Regions from separate parts of the Paenarthrobacter sp. NPDC058040 genome, predicted to be linked through region 2. Evidence: predicted binding sites of a transcription regulator. Region 2 holds the regulator's gene; each other region holds the start of a gene.
The links. The regulator HrcA, encoded in region 2, represses chaperone genes, less so after heat shock. The targets are predictions, from matches to a motif close to TTNGCACTCGNNNNNNNCGAGTGCNAA.

Region 1 (4,996 bases), on a different contig from region 2:
ATCCGTTCGAGCTCAGCGAGACCCTTTAGTCCCTACAACAAAGGAGAACACCCATGAAAGTCAGGAACTCACTGCGCGCACTGAAGAAGATTCCGGGAGCTCAGATCGTTCGCCGTCGCGGCCGCACCTTCGTGATCAACAAGCAGAATCCGCGCATGAAGGCCCGGCAGGGCTAGCTGGCACGGGCGGGCACGTCGGGAACATAAATATGACTTATTCTCCCGGCTGGCCCGCCCGGGCTGTTTAATGAGTACATGCCCATCCTGAACAAAGACATGGCCCTCTGCATTTCGCTTGCTGCCCGCCCCAGCAACATCGGAACCAGGTTCCACAACTATCTCTACGACCTGCTCGGCCTGAATTTTGTCTACAAGGCCTTCGCGCCTGCCGACATCGCCCTTGCCGTGTCCGGCATCAGGGGCCTTCCTATCCGTGGGGCAGCAGTATCCATGCCCTACAAGGAGGCCGTCATTCCGCTGGTGGACGTCATGGACCCGTCCGCGAAGGCCATCGATTCGGTCAATACCATCGTCAATGACCACGGCGTCCTGACGGCGTACAACACCGACTACATCGCCATCGCCCGGCTCCTTAAGGACCACGAGGTACCTCCCACGCACACCGTGCTTTTGCGCGGGGCCGGTGGAATGGCCAAGGCAGTTGCCGCTGCTTTGCGGGATGCGGGCTTTGCAGCCGTGACCATCGTGGCGCGGAACGAGACTACCGGCCGGGCGCTGGCCGACCTCTACGGATTTAGGTGGCGGGATGACGTCAATGGCGCCACGGCGGACCTCATCATCAACGTCACTCCGCTGGGCATGGCCGGCGCCGATGAGACTGCCCAGTCCTTCGACGACGCCACCATCGCTGCAGCGAAGGTTGTTTTCGACGTCGTCGCTTTGCCTTCGGAAACCCCGCTGATCGCCGCGGCCCGAGCCGCCGGCAAGCCTGTGATCACTGGAGCCGAGGTCATATCGATCCAGGCGGAGGAACAGTTCGTCCTGTATACGGGCGTGCGCCCGACGCCGGAGCAGGTGCGTGAAGCTTCGGAGTTTTCGCGGCGCCCGGAGCCTGAAAAGTCCTAGGCGGTAACCGGCTCTACCACTACAACCACCCGTTCCTCGCCGATCCTGGTGAGCACCAGGGTCGCCGTCTTCGGCTTGCCGGCCTTCCCCGAGGGCTTTGCGGGGAGGAGTTGCTTCCGGAGTTCCTCGGGGGTCACTGCGGTACCGCGCTTCTTGATGTCCAGCACGGTGATGCCGTTCTCCTTGACCCATGCCTTGAGGGCCTTCATGTTGTAGGGCATCACGTCGAGGACCCGGTAGGCGCGGGCGAACGGGGTGTCGTGCAGCTCGGGGGCGCAAATGTAGGCGATGTGCTGGTCCACCAAATGGCCGCCGAGCCTTTCCGCGACGTCTGCAACCAGTCCGGCGCGGATCACCGCACCGTCGGGTTCGTACAGGAACCCTTCAACCGGCCCGACGGCGGCGGCCGGACCGCCGTCGAAATCCTCGCCGCTGGTGATTTCGGCAGCGCCCTGGGCGCCGATCAGCAATGCTGCGCGGCGGACGCCTGGGCGGGCAACGGCGTTGAACCACAGGGTCACTTCGGTGACATCGCCACCAACCGATACCCATTGGGCCTCGCAGTTGGCAGGGACGGAATCGTGCGGCATTCCGGGGCCCATCTTGACGCCAATGGCCCTCCCGGTCGCAGCCAGGTTCTCCACGAAGGACAACGGAGGAGAGAACGCCTCGGGGTCCCAGATCCTTGTGGTCCCGGAAGTGGATGTGGTGCGCCGTGCGGGATCGAGCCATACCCCGTCCATGCCGTCCAGATCCACGGTGGTGGCATCCGAATGCACCACCGTGGCATGCGGGAACGGCATCAGGTTGATGGTGGCGCAGGCGGCCGTGGTTTCGTCCATCTCCACGGCGGTGACGTTGACATCCATGGACGCCAACGCGAGGGAATCGGCGCCGAGCCCACACCCGAGATCCGCCACATGGGAGATCCCGGCTTTGACGAAGCGCTCGGCATGCCGGGCGGCCACGTTGAGGCGGGTGGCTTGTTCGAGGCCCGCCTGGGTGAAAAGCATCTGGTGGGCAAACTCGCCGAACTTGGCCTCGGCCTTGGTCCGCAGTCGCGACTGCGTCAGGACAGCGGCCACGAGTTCGGGGGAGTGTCCTGCCTTGCGCAGCGACGCGTTCAGCGCCAGTGCGTCGGCCTCCCGGTACGGTCCCAGCGAGGCCAGCAGCTCCCATCCTTCGGTGGTCAGCAAGGGCGCGAGGTGTTCCTGGGGAGCGTTGGGCATGGCACCCAGCTTAACCTTTTCGCGCCTCGGGATGAGAGCGGGCCGATCAGCCCGATAGGGTTGATTTCATGGAAGACACCGCAGCTCCGCAGCCCTCCCACGCCGACAACCCGGACAATAACCAGCCCGTCCGGCCCGGAGTCGATGGACATTCCGCCGGCCGGTCCCTTTCCACCTATGCGCGGCCTGCCCTGATCGCCGGCGTGGTGATCGCCGTGATCTGCGCCGGTCTGCTCATTGTCATTTTTGCCCTGGATTCCTTCAACGCCGCCGCGTACTCGGTGACGGGCAAGAGCGTCAACGATGCCACCGACGAGGCCCGCGACATCCGCGAGTTGTACAGCGGAGTCCGCGCAGGCGGAATCATCGGCCTGGTGGTTTCCGGCGTCGTGGCCGTTGCTGCCGGGATCGCGCTGTACCTCAACCGCGGAGCAGCGGCGCTGGATGGCGATGACGAGGACTACGACCTGGACGACCTCAGGGACCAATAACCAGGTTCACCCATGACGAAATGCTGGCACTCACCTTGACCGAGTGCTAACGCCTTACATAGAGTCTTGTTAGCACTCTCCCCGGGAGGGTGCTAACCACGCCAAGCGTCATCCGGCACCGCGACGACGGTTGCACGCCTCGGCACCCTTGTTCTTAGTCCATGAATCAGCTCATGAAAAGGAGAGATCCGAGTGTCGGTCTCGATTAAGCCTCTTGAGGATCGTATTGTTGTTCGCCCGCTCGAAGCAGAGCAGACCACGGCTTCCGGCCTGGTCATTCCGGACTCCGCACAGGAGAAGCCGCAGGAAGGCGAAGTTGTTGCAATCGGCCCCGGCCGCTTCGATGACAACGGCAACCGCGTACCGGTGGACGTAGCTGTTGGCGACGTCGTCATCTACTCCAAGTACGGTGGAACCGAAGTCAAGACCGGTGGCAACGAGTACCTCGTGCTGTCCGCCCGCGACGTCCTCGCGATCGTCGTCAAGTAACTTCCTGGAACCCCGCACCGCAGGCATCGTTGGAACACCATCCAGCCGCCAGTGGTGCGGGTTTTCCGTTCTGAAAGGACACAACCATGGCAAAGCAGCTTGCGTTTAACGACGCTGCCCGCCGGTCCCTCGAGGCCGGTATCGACAAGCTCGCCAACACCGTCAAGGTGACCCTTGGCCCGCGCGGCCGCAACGTGGTGCTGGACAAGAAGTGGGGCGCCCCCACCATCACCAACGACGGCGTGACCATCGCCCGCGAAGTGGAGCTGGACGACCCCTACGAGAACCTTGGCGCACAGCTGGCCAAGGAAGTCGCCACCAAGACCAACGATGTTGCCGGTGACGGCACCACCACGGCCACCGTGCTCGCACAGGCCTTGGTCAAGGAAGGCCTGCGCAACGTCGCAGCCGGCGCCGCTCCGGGCGAAATCAAGCGCGGCATCGAGGTTTCCGTTGAAGCCATCGCCGCCCGCCTCCTGGAGAACGCCCGCGAAGTCGAAGGCACCCAGGTTGCCAACGTCGCAGCGATCTCCGCCCAGAGCGACGAGGTTGGCGAACTGCTGGCCGAGGCTTTCGGCAAGGTAGGCAAGGATGGTGTCATCACCATCGAAGAGTCCTCCACCACGCAGACCGAACTGGTCCTCACCGAGGGCATGCAGTTCGACAAGGGCTACCTTTCCCCCTACTTCGTCACCGACGCAGAGCGCCAGGAAGCCGTCCTCGAAGACGCGCTGATCCTGATCAACCAGGGCAAGATCTCCTCGCTGCAGGACTTCCTGCCGCTGCTGGAGAAGGCCCTGCAGGCTTCCAAGCCGCTCTTCATCATCGCCGAAGACATTGAAGGCGAAGCCCTCTCCACGCTGATCGTCAACCGCATCCGCGGCACGCTCAACGTCGTGGCCGTCAAGGCACCGGGCTTCGGCGACCGCCGCAAGGCCATGCTCCAGGACATCGCCACCCTCACCGGTGCGCAGGTTGTTTCCCCGGACCTCGGCCTGAGCCTGGACACCGTTGGCCTCGAGGTACTGGGTACGGCACGCCGCATCACGGTTACCAAGGACAACACCACCATTGTGGACGGCGCCGGCACCGAGCAGGACGTGGCTGACCGCGTTGCACAGCTCCGCGCCGAACTGACCCGCACGGATTCCGACTGGGACCGCGAGAAGCTGCAGGAACGCCTGGCCAAGCTTGCCGGCGGGATCGGCGTGATCAAGGTTGGCGCGGCCACTGAGGTGGAGCTCAAGGAAAAGAAGCACCGCATCGAGGACGCTGTGTCCTCCACGCGTGCCGCCCTTGAAGAAGGCATCGTTTCCGGCGGCGGTTCCGCCCTCATCCACGCTCTCAAGGCACTGGACGAGGCTCCGGCCGTCACGGCCCTGGAAGGTGACGCGGCTGCTGCTGTTGGCATCGTCCGCCGTGCCCTGACCCAGCCGCTGCGCTGGATCGCCCAGAACGCAGGCTTCGACGGCTACGTGGTGGTTTCCAAGGTTTCCGAACTGGACGCCAACCACGGCTTCAACGCCAAGTCCGGTGAATACGAGGACCTGATCGCCGCCGGCGTGATCGACCCCGTCAAGGTCACCCGCTCCGCTCTCCGCAACGCCGCTTCCATCGCTGCTTTGGTTCTCACCACCGAGACCCTGGTTGCCGAGAAGCCGGCCGAGGAAGAAGACGCACACGCAGGCCACAGCCACTAGGC
Region 2 (4,996 bases):
CCACCGAGGCGAACCCCGACTCAGTCACGCCGGACTCCCTCAAAGTGCTGGCCGATGCCGGGTTTACCCGGGTGTCCTTCGGTATGCAGTCGGCTGTGCCGCACGTCCTCAAGGTCCTGGACCGCACCCATACCCCCAGCCGGGTTCCCCTGGTGGTTGAATGGGCACGCGAGGTCGGCTTGGCGGTGAGCCTTGACCTGATCTACGGCACGCCGGGCGAGTCCATGGAAGATTGGCGTATGTCCCTCGAAACGGCCCTGTCCTACAATCCGGACCACATCAGTGCGTACGCCCTGATTGTGGAGGACGGGACCAAGCTCGCGGCCCAGATCCGGCGTGGCGAGGTTCCCGGAATCGACGACGACGACCACGCCGCAAAGTACGAGCTCGCCGACCAGCTGATCTCGGAGGCAGGCCTGGGTTGGTATGAGGTCAGCAACTGGGCCAGGACTCCTGGGCAGGCGTGCCGGCACAACCTCGCGTACTGGCGTGGCGACGACTGGTGGGGAATCGGCCCGGGAGCCCACTCCCATGTTGGCGGAGTCCGCTGGTGGAACGTCAAGCACCCCACCGCCTATGCGTCCCGCCTGGCGGCCGGAAATTCGCCCGCCGCGGGCAGGGAAACCCTCGACGCCGGAACCCGGGAAGTGGAACGCATCATGCTTGAAGCGCGGCTTGGCTCAGGATTGGACGTGGATGCCCTCGACAAAGTGGGTCGGCACGCCATGGCAGGGCTCATTGCCGATGGGCTGGTGGATCCCGCTGCTGCTTTCAAGGGCCGCTTGGTGTTGACCCTCAAGGGGCGCTTGTTGGCAGACGCAGTGGTACGCCGGATCCTTCCGGACTAGCTGGCCGCCGCGTCTGCGGCTACTTGATCCAGCGGAGGTTGAAACGGTACCGGTGCGGTTGGCCGTGGTTGACCCGGATGCCCGCGGACACCGAGAAACACGTGAGCGCCACCCAAATTGCCGTTGCGATCACCGCGAAGATGTTGCCTACAACCGGCAGCAGGACGAGGATGTTCGCCAGGACGGCCGCAATGGTGGGCGGAAGTGTGAAATTCAGGGCTTCCTTGGACTCCTGGGCCGTGAACGGCCCGCGCTCACGGAAGATCAAGTAGATCAGCAAGGACGGAAGGCAGCCGAGGATTCCCCCAAAGTGGGCCAGCGTGGCCCACTGCCGGTCTTCGCTTGCGGTCAGGGGCAGTGCATTCGCAGGTGCACCATGGTACTGGGGCTGGCCTGCGGCCCGGCCCTGTTCTTCTGGAGCGTTCTCTGCCACGGTGTCTTCCCTTTGCTGTAAAAATGCGGTGTTGCTGTCCCAGAATACTGGGTCCGGACTCGTTGCAGGGACCATCAGCGCTCGAAACGGTCCGGTGTCCCCTCCTCAGGGGGCGGTCAAAAAGTCGATGACTTCCTCCACGCGCCCCAGCAGGGAAGCCTCCAGGTCGGCGTAGGTCCTTACGGCCCCCAGCAATCGTTGCCAGCCCAGGCCGATGTCCTCTGCCGTTTCATGTGGCCAGCCGAACGCCCTGAGGATTCCCGTCTTCCAGTCCGTGCCGCGGGGCACGTCCGGCCACTGTTCGATGCCAAGGACTTTCGGTCGGATTGCCTGCCACACGTCCACGTAGGGGTGTCCGACAATAAGCACGTTTCCGGCGGCCCCCGGTACCTGCATTGCTTCTGCTGCGATACGGGATTCCTTTGAACCGGCCACCAGATGGTCCACCAGGATGCCCAGCTTGCGCTTCGGCCCCGGGCCGAAGGCTGCGATCGCCGCCCGGAGATCGTCCACGCCATGAAGGGGCTCGACGACGATGCCCTCCACCCGAAGGTCGTCACCCCAGACTTTCTCGACGAGTTCGGCGTCGTGTTTGCCTTCCACCCAGATCCGGCTGGCTTTCGCCACTTGCGCTCGTTGGCCTTGGACCCTGACTGAACCGGACGCTGTGCGGCCGGCGGGCACTGCTCCTGCCGGGGCCTTGGCGGCGGGAGGCAGCAGCCGTACGGCCTGCCCTTCGAGCAGGAAGCCGAAGCCGAGCTGGAAGGACCGGGTCTTGCCACGCCGGTCTTCGAGGGACACGATGTGCATTCCGCCCGATTTCTCGACGCGGGTGACTTCGCCCACCCAGCCCGATTGGACGTCTTCGAGGACCATTCCGCGCTGGACAGGCACTTCCGGAAGCTTTTGTTTGGCGGGAGCGGAGAGGTCCTGCGGGCCCCACGTGTCGAAAGCCAAGGAGTCTCTACCTCTTCGCGCTGGGAATGTCGGCCGGCTACCCGTTGCTGCCGGCTCCGCCTTGGATGTTATCCGCGGGCGTTTTCAATGCTAGCAACGTGGTGGCCCATACTAGACTTGTTAGCACTTGGGCATGTTGAGTGCTAAGAGCAATGGTCAATCCGGGTCCGTCCCACGCCTGCCAGCGGGGATCCGAAGCGTCGACAGGAGGTGTCGCACATGAGTGAACCGCGCAAGCTGGAAGTGTTGCGTGCCATCGTCGAGGACTACGTGCACTCGCGGGAACCTGTCGGCTCCAAGGCATTGGTGGAACGGCACCACCTCGGCGTATCAAGCGCCACCATCAGGAACGACATGGCAGTGCTTGAAGAGGAAGGCCTCATTGCCGCCCCGCACACCAGCGCGGGCCGTATTCCCACGGACAAGGGCTACAGGCTGTTCGTGGACCGGATCTCGCAGGTCAAGCCGCTCTCTGCCGCCGAACGCCGCGCCATCCATTCGCTCCTTGAAGGCCCCGACGATCTCGACGACATCCTGGAGCGGACCGTCAGGCTCCTGTCGCAGCTGACCAACCAGGTCGCCGTCGTGCAGTACCCGCACTCCAAGCGCGCTTTGGTCCGCCATGTTGAGTTTGTCCTGCTTGCCCCCAAGCAGGTCCTCGTGGTCCTGATTGCGGACACCGGCAGCGTGGGACAGAAGGTGCTTGACACGGGTTCGGACGTCACGAATGAAGCGTTGATGGCCCTGCGGGCGAGGTTCCTTGGCAGCATCGCCGGGTCTCCGCTGGAGTTGCTGCCGCAGGTGCTGCCGTCCGTTGTGGCCCTGTGCCCCCCGGAAGTCCGTGGCGTGGCGCAGGTCCTCGCCGGGGGACTCCAGTCGCTCAGCGATACCAGCCGCGAAGAGCGCATCCTGATGGCGGGCACGGCAAACCTCGCCCGTTCCAATGTGGACTTCCCCTTGAGCATCGGACCGGTACTTGAAGCCCTCGAGGAACAAGTGGTGATGCTTCGGTTGTTGTCGGACATGGGCGATGATCCCCGGGGGGTCACAGTCAGCATCGGCCGGGAGAATCCTTACGACGGCTTGTCCGAGGCCTCCGTGGTCGCGACGGGCTACGGCTCCGGTGCCAAGGTAGGCATCCTGGGCCCCACCCGGATGGACTATCCCACCACCATGGCCGCTGTCCGGGCCGTGGCCCGCTACCTTTCCCGTATTCTCGGCGGCTGACGCCAGCCACCGACGTAAGAACCGCAGTACAACAAGGAAGAGATACTGACTTTGAGCAGCCACTATGACGTTTTGGGAGTCTCCCCGGAAGCCACCGGCGAAGAGATCAAAAAGGCGTACCGCAAGTTGGCGCGAAAACTGCACCCGGATGTCAACCCGGGCGAGGATGTCGCGGAGCAGTTCAAGGCCGTGACGCACGCTTACGAAGTGTTGTCCGACCCGCAGAAACGCCGTGTGTACGACGCCACTGGCAACGAGAACGGTACCGACAATGGCTTCGGCGGCGGGTACTCCGGCCAGGGTTTCGCCTTCCAGGACATCTTCGACACGTTCTTTGGCGGCGGCGGCGGGGGACACGCGGGTCCGGCGTCCCGTGTGCGGCGCGGCCAGGACGCGCTCATCAGCGTCCGCATCGATCTCAAGGACGCAGTCTTCGGCGTCAACAAGAAGCTTGAGGTGGATACCGCTGTTGTCTGTCCCACGTGTGATGGCAGCTGCTGCCGGCCCGGCACCCACCCTGAGCGCTGCGACATCTGCGGCGGCAGTGGCCAGGTCCAACGGGCTGTGCGCTCCATCCTCGGCCAGGTCATGACCACCGCACCGTGTGGCTCCTGCGAAGGCTTCGGCACCATCATCAAGGACCCGTGCAACGAATGCAGCGGCCAGGGCCGCATCCGCAGCCGGCGTTCCCTGACCATCAAGGTCCCTGCCGGCGTCGCGACGGGAACCCGCATCCAGTTGTCCGGCCAGGGCGAAGCCGGTCCCGCGGGCGGACCTGCAGGCGACCTGTACGTTGAGATCCGCGTCAACAACGATTCCACGTACATCCGCGAAGGCGACGACCTCCACGCCACGCTGAGCGTGCCGATGACAGCGGCGGCCCTGGGAACGGAGCTGACGCTTGAGACGTTCGATGGCGCCCAGGAAATCGACGTCAAGGCTGGAACGCAGTCCGGCGAAATCATCACGCTTCGCGGCTTGGGGGTTACCCATTTGCGGGGCTACGGCCGAGGGGACCTTAAGGTCCACCTGCACGTGGAAACTCCCGTCAAACTGGACGCTGCCCAGGAAGACCTCTTGAGGCAACTTGCCAAATTGCGTGGTGAGCAGTTCACGGAAGGCAAGCTCGTGGCCAGCGGTGGCATGTTCGCCAAGCTGCGGGACAAGCTCGGTAACCTGTAGCGGTGAGCAACCCCGTCTTCTTCACCCCGGCCGGGAGCCTGGATGGCCTGGGGCCCGGATCCGTGTTCGTCCTCGAGGGCCCGGAGGCCCGCCACGCCGTGACAGTGAAGCGATTGGCCGTCGGCGAGTACGTGGACCTCGCGGACGGAGCCGGTACCCGACTCAGCGGCAAGGTATCCGACGCGGGCCCGGGGTCCCTTTCAGTGACCGCGACGGACGTGGTGGTCGAGGAACAGTCTTCCGTTCGCCTGGTCCTGGTACAGGCCCTGGCGAAAGGCGACCGTGACGAGCTGGCCATCGAAACTGCCACGGAACTCGGAATCGACGCCGTAATTCCGTGGCAGGCCGA
Region 3 (4,996 bases), on a different contig from region 2:
TGCCCGGCCCTCTCTCACTGCCGGCTTTCCGGCCAACCATTGGTGAGAGAGCGTCGGCCGGAAGGGGGTGTTTGGTGAGAGAGCGTCGGGAGGGGCTAGAGGACCGGGAGTTCCCAGTCGACCGGCCCGGCGCCCTGCTCCGCAAGCAACGCATTCGTCCGGCTGAACGGCTTGGACCCGAAGAATCCACGGGAGGCGGACAGCGGACTCGGATGAACGGACACAATCGACGGAGCGCCGTTCAGCAACGGACCCACCGCTTCAGCATCCTTACCCCACAGGATCGCGATGAGCGGTTTCTGCCTGCCACCGCCGTCTGTGCGGTTTGCGACGGCGGTGACTGCCGCCGTCGTAATTGCCTCCCAGCCTTTGCCGCGGTGTGAACCGGCGTTGCCGGCCGCGACGCTCAGGACGCGGTTGAGCAACAGGACGCCCTGGTCTGCCCATGCCGTGAGGTCGCCGTGGACGCGTGGCGGCAAGCCGAGATCGTCCTGGAGTTCGCGGTAGATGTTGGCCAGGCTCCGCGGGATGGGCCGGGTTTCGCGGGACACGGCAAAGGAAAGTCCGACGGCGTGTCCCGGCGTTGGGTACGGATCCTGGCCGAGCAGCAGGACTTTGACGTCGGCCAGTGGCCGTTGGAAGGCCCGCAGAATATTGGGGGCCGCAGGAAGGACCTGGGTTCCCAGCCCGGCTTGGCCGGCGACGAAGCGAAGTGCATCGCGTAGTTGAGGTTCCACAGGGCGGAGTGCATCGGCCCAGTCGGGAGCCATGAGGTCCTCCAGGGGCCTGTCCAACAATCCGGCGAAGTCCTGGTCGCCAGTATCGTTCGGTTCAAGGTCAAAGAGTGCATCCTCGCCAGTCACTCCGCCATTGTCCCTTGACTAACGCCGCGCGTGCGAATGGGCTAACGCCGCGCGTGCGAATGACAGCCTTGTTATTCGCCCGTAACATAGGGGTAGGACATTTTCCCCAACAAGCGTCGAAGGAGTGTGCCGTGGCCGAACCAGCACCGGAACCGATGGCGCCGCAGGCAACGGGCTTTGCCCTTGAGGACCTTGCAGCCGGCGTCCGCAGCGACTCCCCGTTAAGCGAGCGGGACCAGCAAATGCTGGCCTTGGAACGGCAATGGTGGAAGTACGCGGGAGCCAAGGAACAGGCCATCCGCGAACTCTTCGACCTCTCTGCCACGCATTACTACCAGATCCTCAATGCCCTCATCGATACCGAGGACGCATTGGCTCACGATCCCATGCTGGTCAAGAGACTGCGTAGACTACGTACGTCCCGCCAACGCGCGCGGACAGCGCGGCGCTTGGGGTCGGACGCGTAAATCGCCAGGCTGATCTGTCAGCAGCAACCAGCAAGGACAACGCTTCACCATGACCAAATTTGCCAAGGATGAATTCGACCGGGTGCCGCAGAACGGGTCCCGGCAGGGCGTGCACCGGGACTCCACGGAGACAGCCCGCCCCACTTTGTGGCCTGTACTGACCGTTGGAGCTGTTGCCCTGGTTCTGGGCCTGGTTGCGTTCCTGATCCTTCCGCGGCTCGGTTTCGTGGCTCCTGTCGCCTCGTCCAGCACCTCTGCGCCCGCGCCGCAACAGAGTGAGGCGTCGCCGTCGGCAGCTCCGTCCGAGTCGGGCAGTGCCCCCATTGCCTCGGGTGAGCCGACCCCCTCCGCATCGCCATCCGCATCGCCATCCGCCACACCTTCCGCCGCGCCCGTGGACAAGACCACGGCCGTGGCCGTCTACAACGGTACTGCGACGGCGGGACTCGCCAGCCGCGTGGCCGGCATCGTCCAGGGCGACGGTTGGACGCTTGGCACCGTCGGGAACTGGGGCGGGCTGCCGCAGCAGACATCCGTGGTCTTCTACAACGCACCGGCGCAGAAGGCCAACGCCGAGGCGGTTGCCGCCCTCCTGCGCATCACATCCGTGGTCGAGTCGCCCGAAGTCCAGCAGCCGCTCGTGGTTGTTGTGGGACCTGGCTACCAGTAATTCCGGCCTTCCAGCCCTCCCGGTTAAGCCTCAATAACAAAAATGCTGCCCCGCCTTCGGGCGGGAGCGCAGGGGGCGTGACTGTGGTTACAGTGGATTGATTCCGGTACGGAGATCCCGGCAACCGGTCTTGGCAACTGTGAAAGTGTGGGCATCATGGCTTTGGGAACCGTCAAATGGTTCAACGCCGAAAAAGGGTACGGCTTCATTACGGTGGACGATTCCGGCGATGACGTCTTTGTGCATTGGTCGGCCATCCAGATGGACGGTTTCCGCGCCCTCGAAGAAGGCCAGCGCGTTGAGTTCGAACTTGGCGAAGGCTTGAAAGGCCCGCAGGCGGAGAGTGTCCGCGTGGCCTGACGTGAAGTCAGCTCTCGGCTGAAAGCGTCCTGGTCTGAGGCGCAAGGTGGCGCTTCTGCTTGCACTCTCTACGGTCGAGTGCTAATTATTGATTTAGCACTCCCACGCATTGACTGCTAATTACGGTCCGTTCACGGCGCCGCAGGTAGTCGGTGCCGGGGGGATCAAGAAACACCCTGGTGGGGTGAGGTCTGGAGCGCGGGGCATACAGAGGCCGCAAGCAAAGGACCGTCCGTCGCGGGCATCCCACCTGACAGGTACCTTCTTAACGACTGTCCCGAAAGGACTACCGCCGTTATGGCCAAGATCATTGCATTTGATGAAGAGGCACGCCGCGGCCTCGAGCGGGGTCTGAACACCCTTGCTGACGCCGTCAAGGTCACCCTCGGCCCGCGTGGACGCAACGTCGTCCTCGAAAAGAAGTGGGGCGCCCCCACGATCACCAACGATGGTGTTTCCATCGCCAAGGAGATCGAGCTGGACGATCCTTACGAGAAGATCGGCGCCGAGCTGGTCAAGGAAGTTGCCAAGAAGACGGACGACGTCGCTGGCGACGGTACCACCACCGCTACGGTCCTCGCCCAGGCACTGGTCAAGGAAGGCCTGCGCAACGTTGCCGCCGGCGCCGACCCGCTGTCCCTGAAGCGCGGCATCGAAAAGGCAGTTGAAGCTGTCATCAGCGAACTGCTTGCTTCCGCCAAGGAAATCGAAACCAAGGAAGAGATCGCCGCTACGGCTTCCATCTCTGCCGGTGACCAGGAAATCGGCGCCCTGATCGCTGAAGCCCTGGACAAGGTGGGCAAGGAAGGCGTCATCACGGTCGAGGAATCCAACACCTTCGGCCTGGAGCTCGAACTCACCGAAGGCATGCGCTTCGACAAGGGTTACATCTCCGCTTACTTCGTCACCGACGCTGAGCGCCAGGAAACGGTCCTCGAAGACCCGTACATCCTGATCGTCAACTCCAAGATCTCCAACGTGAAGGAACTCGTTGCGGTCCTGGAGAAGGTCATGCAGTCCAACAAGCCGCTGCTGATCATCGCCGAAGACATCGAAGGCGAGGCCCTTGCCACGCTGATCGTCAACAAGATCCGTGGCACCTTCAAGTCCGTTGCCGTCAAGGCTCCGGGCTTCGGTGACCGCCGCAAGGCACAGCTCGCCGACATCGCCATCCTCACCGGCGGCCAGGTCATCTCCGAAGAGGTTGGCCTCAAGCTGGAGAACGCTGGCCTGGAACTCCTCGGCACCGCCCGCAAGGTTGTTGTGACCAAGGACGAGACCACCATTGTTGAAGGTGCCGGCGACGCCGAGCAGATCGCCGGCCGTGTTGCCCAGATCCGCTCCGAGATCGAGAACTCCGACTCCGACTACGACCGCGAGAAGCTGCAGGAGCGCTTGGCCAAGCTGGCCGGCGGCGTTGCAGTCATCAAGGCCGGTGCCGCAACCGAGGTTGAGCTCAAGGAACGCAAGCACCGCATTGAGGACGCTGTCCGCAACGCAAAGGCTGCCGTTGAAGAAGGCATCGTTGCCGGTGGTGGCGTTGCCCTCATCCAGGCCGGTGCCAAGGCATTCGCCAACCTGAACCTCGAGAACGACGAAGCAACCGGCGCCAACATCGTCAAGGTTGCCATCGACGCTCCGCTGAAGCAGATCGCTTTCAACGCCGGCCTCGAGCCGGGCGTTGTTGCCGACAAGGTCCGCGGCCTGCCTTCCGGCCACGGCCTGAACGCTGCAACGGGTGTTTACGAAGACCTGCTGGCTGCCGGCGTCAACGACCCCGTAAAGGTCACCCGTTCGGCTCTCCAGAACGCTGCTTCCATCGCTGGTCTGTTCCTGACCACCGAGGCTGTAGTTGCCGACAAGCCTGAGAAGAACGCTCCGGCTGCCGGTGGCGACGAGATGGGCGGCATGGGCGGCTTCTAAGCCTCCTGTACTGCGGCATCACGCTTAGCACGTAGGACGGCGGTCCTCACCTTTTGGTGGGGGCCGCCGTTCTTGGTTGTGTTGGGCGGGTTGGGTGCTGGGGCGGGGTTCAGTGTCTGTGGGGTCTGGCAGGATTGAATGCATGACGATTATTGCTGCCGCCGATGGTTCTGCCCTCGGTAATCCTGGGCCGGCCGGTTGGGCCTGGTATGTTGACGATTCCTGTTGGCGCGCGGGAGGTTGGCCTCACGGTACCAACAACATGGGCGAGCTCATGGCTGTGCTGGACTTGTTTCGTTCCACAGCCCACATTCCCCACGAGGAACTGCGCATCCTCTGCGACAGCCAGTACGTCATCAATTGCGTCACCAAGTGGATGCCCGGATGGAAGCGGAAAGGCTGGCGCAAGGCGGACGGCAAACCCGTTCTCAACGTGGACCTCCTGAAGGACATCGACCAGGCGATCGTTGGCCGCAAATACACGTTCGAGTGGGTGAAGGGCCATGCCGGTCACGAACTCAACGAAGCTGCGGACGAACGCGCCCGCGCCGTGGCAACTGCCTATCAGCAGGGCGTAGCGGCCCCCAGCGGCCCTGGTTTCTCGGGAGTCGCTGGAACTGCCGCAGAGCCCGTTCCAGTTCCCGTCCCGAGCGCTGCAGGGGCTTCCGCCGACCAGGTAGCTGTCACCGCTGCGCCTCCCTCCAGTCCGCTCC

Region 1: groES (co-chaperone GroES) is a predicted target of HrcA. The motif match lies at 2,829-2,855, and genes of this name have one in related genera.
Region 3: groL (chaperonin GroEL) is a predicted target of HrcA. The motif match lies at 2,454-2,480, and genes of this name have one in related genera.

Annotation. Positions count from the first base shown of each region.
Region 1 is NZ_JBHVRN010000003.1:153,059-158,054, reverse strand. Features, by position in the region: gene ACFVSJ_RS05300 (GTP-binding protein) at 1-29, shown strand, start outside; gene ykgO (type B 50S ribosomal protein L36) at 54-176, shown strand; gene ACFVSJ_RS05290 (shikimate 5-dehydrogenase) at 255-1,085, shown strand; gene ACFVSJ_RS05285 (SAM-dependent methyltransferase) at 1,082-2,314, opposite strand; gene ACFVSJ_RS05280 (hypothetical protein) at 2,383-2,805, shown strand; gene groES (co-chaperone GroES) at 2,998-3,294, shown strand; gene groL (chaperonin GroEL) at 3,381-4,994, shown strand.
Region 2 is NZ_JBHVRN010000008.1:175,625-180,620, forward strand. Features, by position in the region: gene hemW (radical SAM family heme chaperone HemW) at 1-848, shown strand, start outside; gene ACFVSJ_RS13115 (DUF4870 domain-containing protein) at 868-1,281, opposite strand; gene ACFVSJ_RS13120 (DUF3097 domain-containing protein) at 1,387-2,238, opposite strand; gene hrcA (heat-inducible transcriptional repressor HrcA) at 2,458-3,465, shown strand; gene dnaJ (molecular chaperone DnaJ) at 3,517-4,647, shown strand; gene ACFVSJ_RS13135 (16S rRNA (uracil(1498)-N(3))-methyltransferase) at 4,650-4,996, shown strand, end outside.
Region 3 is NZ_JBHVRN010000011.1:123,192-128,187, reverse strand. Features, by position in the region: gene ACFVSJ_RS16585 (uracil-DNA glycosylase) at 96-863, opposite strand; gene ACFVSJ_RS16580 (DUF3263 domain-containing protein) at 995-1,330, shown strand; gene ACFVSJ_RS16575 (LytR C-terminal domain-containing protein) at 1,380-2,000, shown strand; gene ACFVSJ_RS16570 (cold-shock protein) at 2,157-2,360, shown strand; gene groL (chaperonin GroEL) at 2,658-4,283, shown strand; gene ACFVSJ_RS16560 (RNase H family protein) at 4,426-4,996, shown strand, end outside.